Regions from separate parts of the Vibrio sp. R11-SG3-ISO3-SZ genome, predicted to be linked through region 1. Evidence: predicted binding sites of a transcription regulator. Region 1 holds the regulator's gene; each other region holds the start of a gene.
The links. The regulator PurR, encoded in region 1, represses purine synthesis genes. The targets are predictions, from matches to a motif close to TNANGNAAACGTTTNCNTNA.
Positions count from the first base shown of each region.

Region 2: the regulator PurR is predicted to act here: its motif matches at 1,393-1,412, upstream of AC6R1O_RS17720 (phosphoribosylaminoimidazolesuccinocarboxamide synthase).
Region 3: the regulator PurR is predicted to act here: its motif matches at 1,333-1,352, upstream of purM (phosphoribosylformylglycinamidine cyclo-ligase).
Region 4: the regulator PurR is predicted to act here: its motif matches at 1,573-1,592, upstream of AC6R1O_RS11430 (formate--tetrahydrofolate ligase).

Region 1 is NZ_JCBDGX010000150.1:29,828-32,943, forward strand. It holds gene AC6R1O_RS17040 (TfoX/Sxy family DNA transformation protein) at 1-118, opposite strand, end outside; cyclic di-GMP riboswitch class I at 323-431, opposite strand; gene purR (HTH-type transcriptional repressor PurR) at 607-1,611, opposite strand; gene torD (molecular chaperone TorD) at 1,850-2,557, opposite strand; gene torR (two-component system response regulator TorR) at 2,796-3,116, shown strand, end outside.
Region 2 is NZ_JCBDGX010000164.1:1,327-4,442, forward strand. It holds partial or broken gene AC6R1O_RS17715 (methyl-accepting chemotaxis protein) at 1-96, shown strand, start outside; gene AC6R1O_RS17720 (phosphoribosylaminoimidazolesuccinocarboxamide synthase) at 193-1,296, opposite strand; gene AC6R1O_RS17725 (hypothetical protein) at 1,513-1,905, opposite strand; gene AC6R1O_RS17730 (glycerophosphodiester phosphodiesterase) at 2,166-2,867, opposite strand; gene AC6R1O_RS17735 (lactate/malate family dehydrogenase) at 3,114-3,116, shown strand, end outside.
Region 3 is NZ_JCBDGX010000077.1:71,020-74,135, forward strand. It holds gene purN (phosphoribosylglycinamide formyltransferase) at 1-225, opposite strand, end outside; gene purM (phosphoribosylformylglycinamidine cyclo-ligase) at 228-1,268, opposite strand; gene upp (uracil phosphoribosyltransferase) at 1,446-2,072, shown strand; gene rluF (23S rRNA pseudouridine(2604) synthase RluF) at 2,195-3,116, opposite strand, start outside.
Region 4 is NZ_JCBDGX010000089.1:56,981-60,096, forward strand. It holds gene AC6R1O_RS11430 (formate--tetrahydrofolate ligase) at 1-1,544, opposite strand, end outside; gene AC6R1O_RS11435 (hypothetical protein) at 1,804-1,992, opposite strand; gene AC6R1O_RS11440 (fatty acid cis/trans isomerase) at 2,031-3,116, opposite strand, start outside.

The DNA of each region.
Region 1 (3,116 bases):
CGAGGGCAAACATGATGTCATCAGCGAAGATTCCGAATCCACCAAACATTGAGCGAGACTTGATCTTGCCCAATGGTTCAAACAATCGCATTGAGTCTTTTAAAATTGGTTTATCCATGCTGTTATTCTCGGTGTATTACAATACGCCACCAAATTCAGGTCCGAGAGATTAGCAAAAATATGCAGGTTTTGTGTCAGTAGGGTGTCATTCTGGCTCATAAAAGAATAATCCTACTCACGGTGTGAGCGCATAATGCGCGCGCAACGTTTAAGTCATTGTATTCTTTGCTTTTGATAAAGAATTACGAAGTGCACATTTGCCATCGGCAACCCCGCTACCAAGCAGTCATCAACGTTGATATCGTTGAGTGGCTGCAACAGGCCGGAAGCTTTGCGTCCCATCCTTTCGAAATGGTTTGCCCTGTTCGTGGCATTCGTCGAACATAATAAGCATAAATAATTTATGGGCTAAACATCACGTTTTGATGGGTTAAATGTGATCTTAGTTCATAAAATAGAGGGGTGTTACCGAGAGAATAAAGCCCAGCGGATGAGAAGTATTCTCGCTGGGCTAGTCGATGTGATGTGCTGAACTTGTTCGTTGGTCTATTTCACCGTCGCCACGGTATCGCGCTCGACGATTTCTGGGTGCATTTCAAAAATACGTTTTTCATGCTCTTTGTCTTTAATACGTTCGAGCAAAATCTCAAATGCGTTTTTACCCACACGGCGCTTCGGCTGGTGAACCGTCGTTAGCGGTGGTGAAAAGTACTCGGCTAGCTCAATGTTGTCATAACCAATGACCGACATGTCTTCTGGAATACGAATGCCTTTTTGCTGTAAACGGCTCATCAAACCGAGCGCCATCGTATCGTTGAAACAGAATACTGCGGTTGGCTTTTCGTCCATGGCGACGATTTTGTCCGCGGCAAGCACGGCGGTATCGCACTCAAAGTTACCTTCTAAGATCCAATCTTCGTTGACGCTCAAACCCGACTCGTTCATTGCGCGCTTAAAGCCTTGGATGCGCTCTTGGCAGGCCGCTTTTTCAAAATGCCCACTCAAGCAAGCAATGCGCTTGTGGCCGTGATCAATCAGGTATTTTGTTGCGAGGTAGCCGCCTTCTTCCGAGTTGTCGATGATTTTATCGGCTTGTGAGCTTTCCGGGCCCCAATCCATCACCACCTTAGGGATGTCTTTATGACGGTCAAGCATTTCGCTCAACTCTTCGGTCAAATCTGAACACATCACTAAGATGCCATCGACGCGCTTTTCCGCCAGCATGCGAATGTAGTCACGTTGTTTCTCGTAGATGCCGCCAGTGTTACACAAGATCAAGGTGTAGCCTTGACGGTAGCAGTAGCTCTCAACCCCGTCGATCACTTCCGAGAAGAAAAGGTTGGTCGATTGAGTAACCAGCATGCCTATTGTGCGTGTCGAGTTACATTTCAGGCTGCGTGCAACGGCACTTGGGGCATAGTTCAACTCTTGAACCGCTTCCATCACTTTTTCTTGCGTGGCTTCAGCGACAAAGCGTGTTTTGTTGATCACATGGGATACAGTGGTGGTCGAGACACCCGCTAAGCGAGCGACGTCTTTAATCGTGGCCATATGGTTTTGTCCTGTCGATGACTGCCTACTATTCTATGAAAAGTTAAGTCTATAAAAGTAAAGTCTATACAAAGTTTAGAGTATGTAGACAGAAAGTATCAGAAACACAAAAACCGCCCTCAAAAAGCGGTTTGTATTTATTAGTTTTATCGTTTGCGGACCGAATTGTAGTCCGCAACGTCGATTTGGGCAAATAAAAAAACCGCCTTTGGGATCTCGCCACACCTTTTGTATGGGCTTAATCGCTATCGCCTTGCAGGTAGGCTTTATCCAATTGAATGAACGCGCACAATAGCGACGACAGCGCCGCATAGAAGCCGAATGTGTCGAGGCGCTGGCAGCGCTCGGCAAACCTCTCAATCCAAGGGAGTAGATGCTGCTCAATAAAATCGGCTTGCTCTTGGTAGGCGAGATGCGTGTCGCCTGCCGTCTGCTCTGCTGCATGAGCGCCGCGCACAATCAGGTTACCTAAAAAATCCAACTCTATCGCGAGATGATCAGAAGGTTCATTGAGCCCTGAATGCACGGCCACGCCATGTTGTTGGAGCAGAGTGTCCATCTGTTTGGCGGGCTCCCCATTGAGCAGTCCGGATTCATCTAAGTAGACAGAGGCGTAAGGCAACGCGCTGTCTCGGTCGGATTTTAAAAACAGGTCGCAATAGTCGGCTGATAGTTCCAACTGAGCATCTGGCCTGTCTTGCAATCGGTTCAATGCATCGATGAGCCTGTCTGCGGCTACGTTAAGCTCAGGGGTTTGTGCAAGTCCCGTCAGAAAGGTACGTGTGTCCACCGAATGATATTGGGCCAGCTCTTGCTCTGAGAGCTCTTTGGCAAACACGCTCGAAAACCACCAGTAGAGCTCGGCGCGTTGCTCATCAAAGGCGCGCTGCTCTTTTTCGGCGGGAGATAAAGGGTCGGAAATCTGGGCGTTAGGTGTCTCTGGCATGATGGGCTCTCAACTGAATCAGATGCCGTTAAGTCTAACGGATAAAAATGAACAGCGGTCAACCTGATTATGAGAAGAAATGGTCAAATATGGCAATTTGTGAACAGGGCAGCAAAGCTTGCTTTGCATCAATGAATCGCCAACTTTTCACCTCCCAAAGAGGACAAAGATGGAGTTGTGACTAATTATGAATAGAATAAAGCCATTGAATCAGTGTTTGAATAAGTGAGTAGAGCCGATGAGCTACCACATTTTGGTTGTTGAAGATGATGAAGTGACTCGCCGTAAATTGGCGGGCTACTTTCAAACCGAAGGGTATCAGGTGAGCCAAGCTGAGAATGGCGCGCAGATGCGCGACGTACTCAGTAGCAGTCGGGTCGATTTGGTGATGCTGGATATCAATCTGCCCAGCGAAGATGGCTTGATGCTGACGCGTGAGCTGCGCAGTCAATCGGACATCGGTATTATCTTGGTGACCGGGCGTACCGACAGCATTGATAAGATTGTTGGTCTAGAAATGGGCGCGGACGATTATGTCACTAAGCCATTTGAGCTTAGG
Region 2 (3,116 bases), on a different contig from region 1:
TTAGCCGATGAAGCGCATGACGCTGCGGCGCAAGCAAGACAGCTTTCCGAACTCTCACTTGAGCTTGAACAAGAGATAAAGCGCTTTAAGCTCTAAGCGATGAGATGAAAAGCCACTAAGTAGAGATATCATTGTTAAGATAAAACAACGCCCAGCTTAGCTGGGCGTTGTCGTTTCAGTCGAACAGGTCACTTAGTCAATGAGACCGTAGTCTGCGGCAAGAATATCGATGATCTCTTGCTTAGGATTATCGCTGAGCGTAATCGCTTTTCCCGTGATCTTTTCTGCGATACCTGTGTAGGTCTTTGAGATGTCCATCAACGCAGAGAGAGGAAGGGCATTGTCACGAGCAAGGGCTTCACGCTCAGGCATGCGATCTTTATTGAGCAAGATGTCTGGGTCAGGGAAGTGGTTAAGCAAGAACTGGCGGAACCCTTCTTTTGAGTTCTCGACAATATTGCCGGCTTGGTATTGTGCTTCATCCCAAATACGTGAAGAGTCCGGTGTCCCCACTTCATCCATGTAGATGAGTTTTTCCTGACCCGCCGCGTCGGTGACGTAACCAAACTCAAATTTGGTATCAACAAAGACTTGACCTACTTTCGCCAAAGCCGAGCTAATGACGCCAAAGCCTTCACTGAGTAGCTTCTCATAAATCGCGATGTCGCTTTGCTTTGAGAAGTTAAACGCGGCAAAGTTCTCCTCGATGTTGCGGCGACTGATGTTAACGTCGTCCGCTTCTGGTACACCAGGGATGCCACGTAGAATGCCTTTAGTGGATGGCGTCATAAGTAGCTCTGGAAGCGCTTTGTCTTTCTCTAAACCCTCAGGTAGTGTGATACCACAAAACTCGCGCTCACCTTTTTCGTAAGCACGCCACATTGAACCGGTGATGTATTGGCGGCAGATGGCTTCGATCATGATGGGCTTGGCTTTTTGCACGATCCAAACCAATGGGTGAGGAATGTCGAGAATGTGGCTGTCTGCGAGCCCATTGTCTTTAAACAGTTGGAACCAGTGGTTGGAGATGGCGTTTAACGCCGCCCCTTTACCTGGCACGCCTTTTAGATTCCCTTCACCGTGCCAAATGCAGTCAAACGCGGAGATACGGTCACTGATCACCATAATTGCTAGTGGTGCGTCAGGCGACACGTCGTAACCTTTTTCTTCGATAAGGCGTCGGCTATCGGCTTCGGTTAGCCAATACACAGAGCGGACTTTACCACTGTGAACCGGTTTATCAGTGCGGATGGGAAGATCGTCATTAACGGCGAGAACTTGTTCTGCGAGACTCATTTAGACATTCCTATAATTTGTCAAAAATGGTTGATAAGCCATGAAGGCCCTTCATTTGCAGAGCATGATACCAGAACTTTTTCTCTGTTCCAGATAAAAAGCAAACGTTTGCTTGTTTTTAAGTTGAATGAGTTAGGCCTTGGTTTCAAATCAAGAAACCGCGAAAAGAAACGCCTCTTATCACAATGATAGGAGGCGAAGCAGTGAGGTTTCGATTTAGTGGTAGTGATGCATAGACGCATCAACAAAAAAGACTTCACACTGATGTTGCTTGGCCAGTTCTTTCAATAGTCGCTGTTCGATAAGAGAGAGCTCACTTGAGGCAACCACCGCACTGGCGTTACCTGATTGAATCGCTTTGGTCACAATATCGACTTCCGACTGAATTTGCGATGGCTTCATGTGGATGATTTGATTGCAACGCACTTGATGTGAGGACAGTTGAGCAAAATCTGGACGTGGGCATTGACCTGTAAATAGAATCCACTGTTTCTGCTGTGACAGATCAGCCAGTCGTTCAAGGCTGGTGTCATCCAAAGATAGAGGCTGGGTAGACTGAGCCAACACATTAAACTTTGAGTAGCCGTGACGAGGTGTTTGAACTGAAATCATAATACTGTCCTTTTATACATGCTGTATGCGTATACAGTAGTTTTATTGTGGCGAAGACGCAAGCATTTTTTGCGCGCAAAATGAGCGGGTCAGGTAGATTAATAGAAGGAGTTTGTTTTCTAACTATCTGATAAGTAGTTAAATTATATTGGTTTGATAGGTTGAATGAGAGCTTTGAAAAGGTGCAGAAAATGTGATGGGTAACTCACTCTACTCAGCAGGAGGCCAAGTAGAGGCGAACAGGGTGAGAAGAGGTGCTAGAGAAAACGTTCTGGATAGTCGCTAAAAATACCATCCAATTGAGAAAGGTGTTTGAGTCGTTTCGGATTATTGATGGTGTAGCACCACACTTCATACCCGGCATCTTGTAGTTTTGAGACGGTAGACTTGGTCGCCCATGTTGCGCCAATATTGCAGCCTGTCGCCTCCACCTCTTTGAGAAGTTGCCAATCCTTGCGCTTCAATCGCTCGGTAAGTAAAGCGCGTCGACACTGAGGAATTTGCTTTGCTAACTCGCGCATCACGTCATGGCTAAAACTCGACAAAATAATGCGCTCTAGCGGTATTGAGGTCACATTGAGCGTAGAGGCCAATAGCGCGCATACCGATTGGGCGTCGTGGGTATCAACTTTCACTTCAATATTCAGCTTGATGTCGCTGGGTTCAATAAGTGTCAGTAGCTCTTCAAGGGTTAACAGGGTTTGTGGTGTCACTTGACCTTCATGGCGCGCCGCAAAATTGAGTTGTTTGAGCGCACTGAGGGTCAAGGTGTCGACTCTGCCTGTACCATTTGAGCAACGGTCAACAGTATGGTCGTGACACACGACGAGATGACCGTCTTTGCAAGGCTGCACATCGACTTCAACCCAAGTAAGGCCAAGATCTATCGCCGCTTGAATGCTGGCGGTGGTGTTTTCTGGATAGTGTCCTGCCACGCCGCGGTGGCCAATAATGAGCATATCTGATTCTCAACGGAGTGATTTGGTCTGAGAATACGCGTCATTGAGTGGATGTGGTAGTCATTTTGATCTCTAAGTTGTGCTCGCTCTTTCAACAGATTGCGATTAACTCTACTGGTTTTTATGTCATGAACGATATTTTTATCTAATATTTAATTTGAAGATAAAATTAAATTGGAAAAAAGAGGTTTCAGACGATTAGAATACGCCCAGAGCACTAAATTTGATTGGAACAAGGAAGAGAGCATG
Region 3 (3,116 bases), on a different contig from region 1:
CTGCTTCATCAATTCGCGATCAAAGGCGTCGCGAGTATCGAATGAGTTTGGATCAAGAAAGTGCGCGCCAGCACCGGCTTTTTTCGCACGTTCCAAAGCGTAAGCGGTTGCTTTGTTTGAAAAAACAGCGGTTACTCGGCCATTATCGATGTTGGTTTCACAAGCATCAATAATCGCTTGCAAGTTAGAACCATTCCCTGAAACTAAAACAACAACGCTTTTCATCTTTAGTTGATCTCTACTTGTTCTTCGCCTGCTTGCGCTGTTGCAATCTCGCCAATCACCCAAGCGTTCTCGCCTTCGGCTTTCAACAGTTCAACCGCTGCGTCGGCTTGTGCTTTAGGTAGGGCGACAATCAGACCAACACCACAGTTAAATGTGCGGTACATTTCGTGGGTTGTGACGTTGCCTTTCTCTTGTAGCCATTTGAAGATAATTGGCCATTCCCAGCTGTTACCATCGATCACCGCTTTGGTGCCTTCAGGCAGTACGCGAGGGATGTTTTCCCAGAAACCGCCACCAGTGATGTGCGAGATGGCATGAATGTCATGCTGCTCAATCATCTTGAGTGCCGATTTGATGTAAATTTTGGTGGGTTCGAGTAGGTGCTCACCAATCGTTTTGTCAGCTAACTGTTCGTTTTTGTCAGCACCAGAGACTTCAAGAATCTTACGAATGAGTGAGTAACCGTTTGAGTGTGGACCGCTTGAACCGACCGCGATCAGCGCGTCGCCAGCTGCGACTTTCGTGCCGTCAATCACGTCTTCTTTCTCGACGACGCCAACACAAAAGCCTGCTACGTCATAGTCTTCGCCTTCATACATCCCTGGCATTTCTGCGGTTTCACCACCGATCAGTGCACAACCTGCTTGCACACAGCCGTCTGCAATGCCTGACACAACATCCGCTGCCGTATCGACATCCAACTTACCTGTTGCGTAGTAATCCAAGAAGAACAGCGGCTCTGCACCTTGAACAATCAGGTCGTTGACACACATTGCCACAAGGTCAATACCGATGGTGTCATGCTTTTTCATATCCAAAGCAAGGCGCAGCTTAGTGCCCACACCGTCTGTCCCTGAGACGAGAACTGGATGCTTGTACTTGGTTGGCAATTCGCACAGCGCGCCAAAACCACCAATACCACCCATTACTTCAGGGCGACGTGTACGTTTTACCGCACCTTTAATACGGTCAACAAGTGCGTTGCCTGCATCAATGTCAACGCCAGCATCTTTATAGCTAAGAGAAGTGTTATCAGCACTCACGGGGAAGTCCTCGGTTAGAAAGTTGGATGTGAAAACGGCGCTATTCTACCAGTGGTCAAAGCTAGATAGCAAACGTTTGCGCAAGTTTTTTCTTTTGCGCTACGACAAGAAATTGTGAACGAAATCGTTTATAATCGACAAGTTTATTTGAAATTTGCCATAGATCCGGAGATGGAAATGAAAGTTGTTGAAGTTAAACACCCTCTTGTGAAACACAAAATTGGTCTTCTACGAGAAGGTGATATCAGCACTAAGCGTTTTCGCGAGCTTGCAACAGAAGTCGGCAGCTTGCTGACCTATGAAGCGACCGCAGACTTTGAAACAGAAAAAGTAACCATTGACGGTTGGAATGGTCCGGTAGAAGTGGATCAAATCAAGGGTAAGAAAGTCACCGTTGTGCCGATTCTTCGTGCTGGCCTAGGTATGATGGACGGCGTGCTAGAGCACATTCCTAGTGCTCGCATCAGTGTGGTGGGTATTTACCGTGACGAAGAGACGTTGGAGCCTGTGCCGTACTTCAACAAACTGGCGTCAAACATTGATGAGCGTATCGCGTTGGTTGTTGACCCTATGCTTGCTACCGGCGGCTCTATGATTGCGACGATTGACCTTCTTAAAGAGCAAGGTTGTCAGTCATTCAAAGTGTTGGTGTTGGTTGCTGCGCCAGAAGGCATCGAAGCTCTAGAAAAAGCGCACCCAGATGTGGAACTTTACACCGCTGCTATTGACAGCAGACTGAACGATAAAGGTTACATTGTCCCTGGTCTTGGTGATGCCGGTGACAAGATTTTCGGCACTAAGTAATCGTTGATATCTAAGTCACTTTATACGCTAGTGTGTTGATTGACTTGTAAAGACTAAAAAGGAGCATTGAATGATGCTCCTTTTTCATTGCAGCAAAGCGCTGAACGGATACTTCGCCTGCGTTACTTCTTCAAACTTAGCGTGCCGCCGGTGCGTGGTTTTGCCGGTTTGGTCGTGGGGCCTGAGTGTTTGGTGGCGGGCTTTTGGCTTGGATTGTGGTGATGGGCGCGGCCCTTTTTCGAATTAGGCGCGTGACGAAGATCATCGGCATTGCGACCTTTAAACGTTCGCGGCTTTTGATTGCGTCGCGCTTTGGATTCTTGATTCTCTTCTCGACTATCAAAGAGCTTTGCATCGGTTGCGCGGCGGATTCTTCGCCCTTTGCTGTCAACCTTTGAGGCTTCTTCAGTCCCGCTTGAGCCCTCACACATAGCGAGAATCGTCTCAACCTCTTGATCAGACAAGTAGCGCCATTGACCGTTAGGGATACCATCCAAGGTAATGTTCATGATGCGAACTCGGCGTAACTTGAATACTTCGTATCCCAGCGCTTCACACATACGGCGTATTTGACGGTTCAACCCTTGTGTCAGCACGATTCGAAATGAAAACTTGGTTTCCTTGGTGACACGGCACGGTAGCGTGACGGTATCTAAAATCGGGACGCCGCTGCTCATCTTATGAATAAAGTCATCGGTGATGGGCTTGTCAACACGCACGACGTACTCTTTTTCGTGATGGTTACCCGCACGAAGAATTTTGTTGACGATATCGCCATCATTGGTCAGAAAGATCAGCCCATCCGACGGCTTATCTAAGCGACCAATTGGGAAGATGCGTTTTTTGTGGCCAATAAAGTCAACAATGTTACCCGGTACATCTCGCTCGGTTGTACAGGTGATACCAGTCGGTTTATTTAAAGCGATATAAATCGGTTTATCGGTGGCACCACTGATAGGTTTTCCATCGACTTGAACATCGTCTCCGGGAAGCACCTTGGTGCCCATTTCCGGCACTTGGCCATTAATGGTGACTCGACCTTGC
Region 4 (3,116 bases), on a different contig from region 1:
GTTTTTGCCATACAGACGGCAAGGTGATCAAAGCCTTGTTGCTTGAACTGGGCCAGTTGCGCTTTCGCCAGCTCACTGAGCGTGATGGACGACGCGCCATAGCCTGTTTCTGTTACCGCCATCAGTTTCTCTTCCAGTGATTGGGAAAGTTGATACAGTGGCTTAAAGCTCGCGCTCGTCTGCGTTTGTTCCACCACCTTGGCGGCAAGCTCACGAGTGCCTTCACCACCAAGGGCAAAGCCTTCGCTGATAGAAACGGCGACATTGTTTGGCAGAGCTTCGATCAGCGCTTTCAGCTCAGCGAGCTCTTGTTCGCTGTCTTGCGGGAATCGGTTGATGGCCACAACCGCCGGCACGCCGTACTTGTTGACATTGTCGATGTGCCATTTTAGGTTTTCAAATCCAGCGTGCAGCGCGTCTTTATCATCATGGAATAGGGCGTCAGGCAAGGCTTGGCCTGGCTTTAAGTCGTAACAGCCAGAGTTGGCTTTAAGTCCGCGCAACGTTGCCACAATGACGGCGCAATCAGGCGCTTTGCCGGAGAGTTGCGCTTTGATGTTGCACGCTTTTTCAAAGCCCATGTCTGAACCAAAGCCGCCTTCGGTGACCGTGAAATCGGCCAACTTGGTGGCGATATTGTCTGCGATGATGGAAGAGTTACCGTGAGCAATATTGGCGAAAGGCCCAGCGTGGATCAAGGTCGGCACACCTTCTAGCGTTTGCATTAACGTGGGTTCGATGGCGTCTTTCATGCAGACTGCCATAGCGCCGGCGACTTGCAAATCTTCTGCGGTCACGGGCTGCCCATCGAGATCATAAGCTAGTACAACACGGCCGATACGCTGGCGCAAATCGCTCAGGTTGCTGGCAAGGGCAAGAATGGCCATCAGTTCCGATGCGGCTGAAATGTCAAAGCCATCTTGGCGCTCAAAGCCGTTGATGGTTTTACCTGGCTCGTTCTGACCCACGCGGATCATGCGCAGTGCACGGTCATTATGATCCATTACGCGTTTCCACACGATGCGTTCTGGGTTAAGACGCAGTGCTTTGAGTCCACTGCGCGTTTCGAAATCGTCATAGCCGTTGCGCTGTTCATGATACAGACGCGCGTCAATGGCGGCCGCCGCGAGGTTGTGGGCAGCGCTCACCGCATGAATATCGCCAGTGAGGTGCAAGTTCAACTCTTCCATCGGCGCGACTTGCGAGTAACCGCCGCCCGCTGCGCCGCCTTTGACGCCAAACACGGGCCCCATAGAAGGTTGACGAATGCACGCCATTACAGAGCGCCCCAACTTTTTCAATCCTTGCGCAAGGCCAATCGTGGTGACGGTTTTGCCTTCGCCAAGAGGGGTTGGAGTAATCGCGGTCACGACGATTAGCTTGCCTGTAGGTTGATCATCGAGCCTTTTCAGTGTGCTCAGTGAGATTTTGGCCTTATATTTTCCTTGGCTGTGAAACTCTGATTCCGTTAATCCAGCGTTAAGCGCAACCTGATCGATAGATTGCAGTGATGTCGTGCGACAGATTTCAATATCGGACAGCATAAAACCCTCAAAATACAGACTCAAAAAGTGAGGCAAACGTTTGCGCACGAATGATAGCGTGTAATCTTGCGTTGTAAAGCGCTTTTTAGTGACGGAATATTTTAGCGGATTGGGCGAAGAACGCCTACGCAAATTGGGTTGGACATGTAGGCCAATAACTCAGCGAACAATGTTGGAATGAACAGAGCGAGTGACAGAATAATAAAACGCCCTGCAAGGCAGGGCGAGTGAGGCGGCCCAGTTGACTGAGCAACTATAGTTAGTACCAGTCGTCTTCCGGATAGAGCTTCCCTTCGGGTGCATAAGGGGAGTCATCACGGGTGTGAGATGACCGGTTTCTCAAGCTGTCGAGTTGGTGCTCTAACATCTGTACGGTGTCGTAATCACCTTCGGAGCACGCGACATAGATTTGTTGCTCCAATGCTCGGATATTGTCTTGAAGTCCCATAACTACCTCCGATAACACGTTAAACCCAATTAAAACGTTTATCTGTTTTCAAAACGATTATAGTCCAGCAATCCAAATTCGATCGGTTGATCCGCTTTATACCACTCGTGCACGCGGTCACTGAACGGCCAGAATTCATCAGAACTGCGGCGAATCGCGAATTGATCCAGTATCTTAATGTAATCGTCTTCGGTTCGCAGCGCTTCTAATGATTCGACCAACTGATCGACCTCAGATTCCTCCAACGATAGGTACGCAGCCGGATAGCTACCGATCACTCCGCGCACTAAGGTTAAATCATCATTGGCGAAATCACGGTTACTCTCTTCATTAAACAAGCTAGAAATATTGGTGTGAGCGTTATTGTGTAGCAGAGTAAACAACTGCTCTTGTCCGCTTGGCGCGCGCACCATGATCATCAGGCTTTGTGGCAAATGGACCAGACCTTCACCTTGTATTGCATCGATACGTCTCAGGGTTGCTTCACTGCGCTCGCTTAGACCCGTTTGCTCAATCTTGAAACGGTTGGACAGTACGGGGGCGAGTTGGGTTTGGAGAATGTCATACAGCTCCGCTTTCGGATCATCGCTGGCATAGCGCACTTGCGTTGGTTGGTTGAAGGGTTCGACGTTGCGCTGTAAGAAATCACTCAACTGAGCGCTCTGATCTTGATACCAGCTCGAATGCTCTTGATGACGAACCTCTTGAGGAAGTAAGGCGACAAAATTACTTTCTCCCTCTAGGCGCAGGAAGTCCATAAACATGCGCGTCATCAATTGGTGGCCAAAGTTGCCATAGACATCAAAGCCTGCCACAAGGAGGTAATGAATGCGCTCTAACAAGGCATAATCAAGCACCCAGGCGGTTTTTGGTGGCGTGCCGACTAACCCTTGGACCACCGACGCACTATCAAAATGGCGAAATACCGTGAGAGCGGCATTGGGGTTCGTGCCACCGCCTGTCCAGATGATATCGGTGGTCAGGTGTTTGCCGTCTTTAAACCACTGATTGGTGAACTCAGATTTCGCTTTCAAATAGCGCGCTTGCTGCTTGGAATAACTGACCCAATTGGCAATCGGCAGCGTATTGCTTTCCAGCTCAGCAGGCAGTTTTAGGTTGTCGGC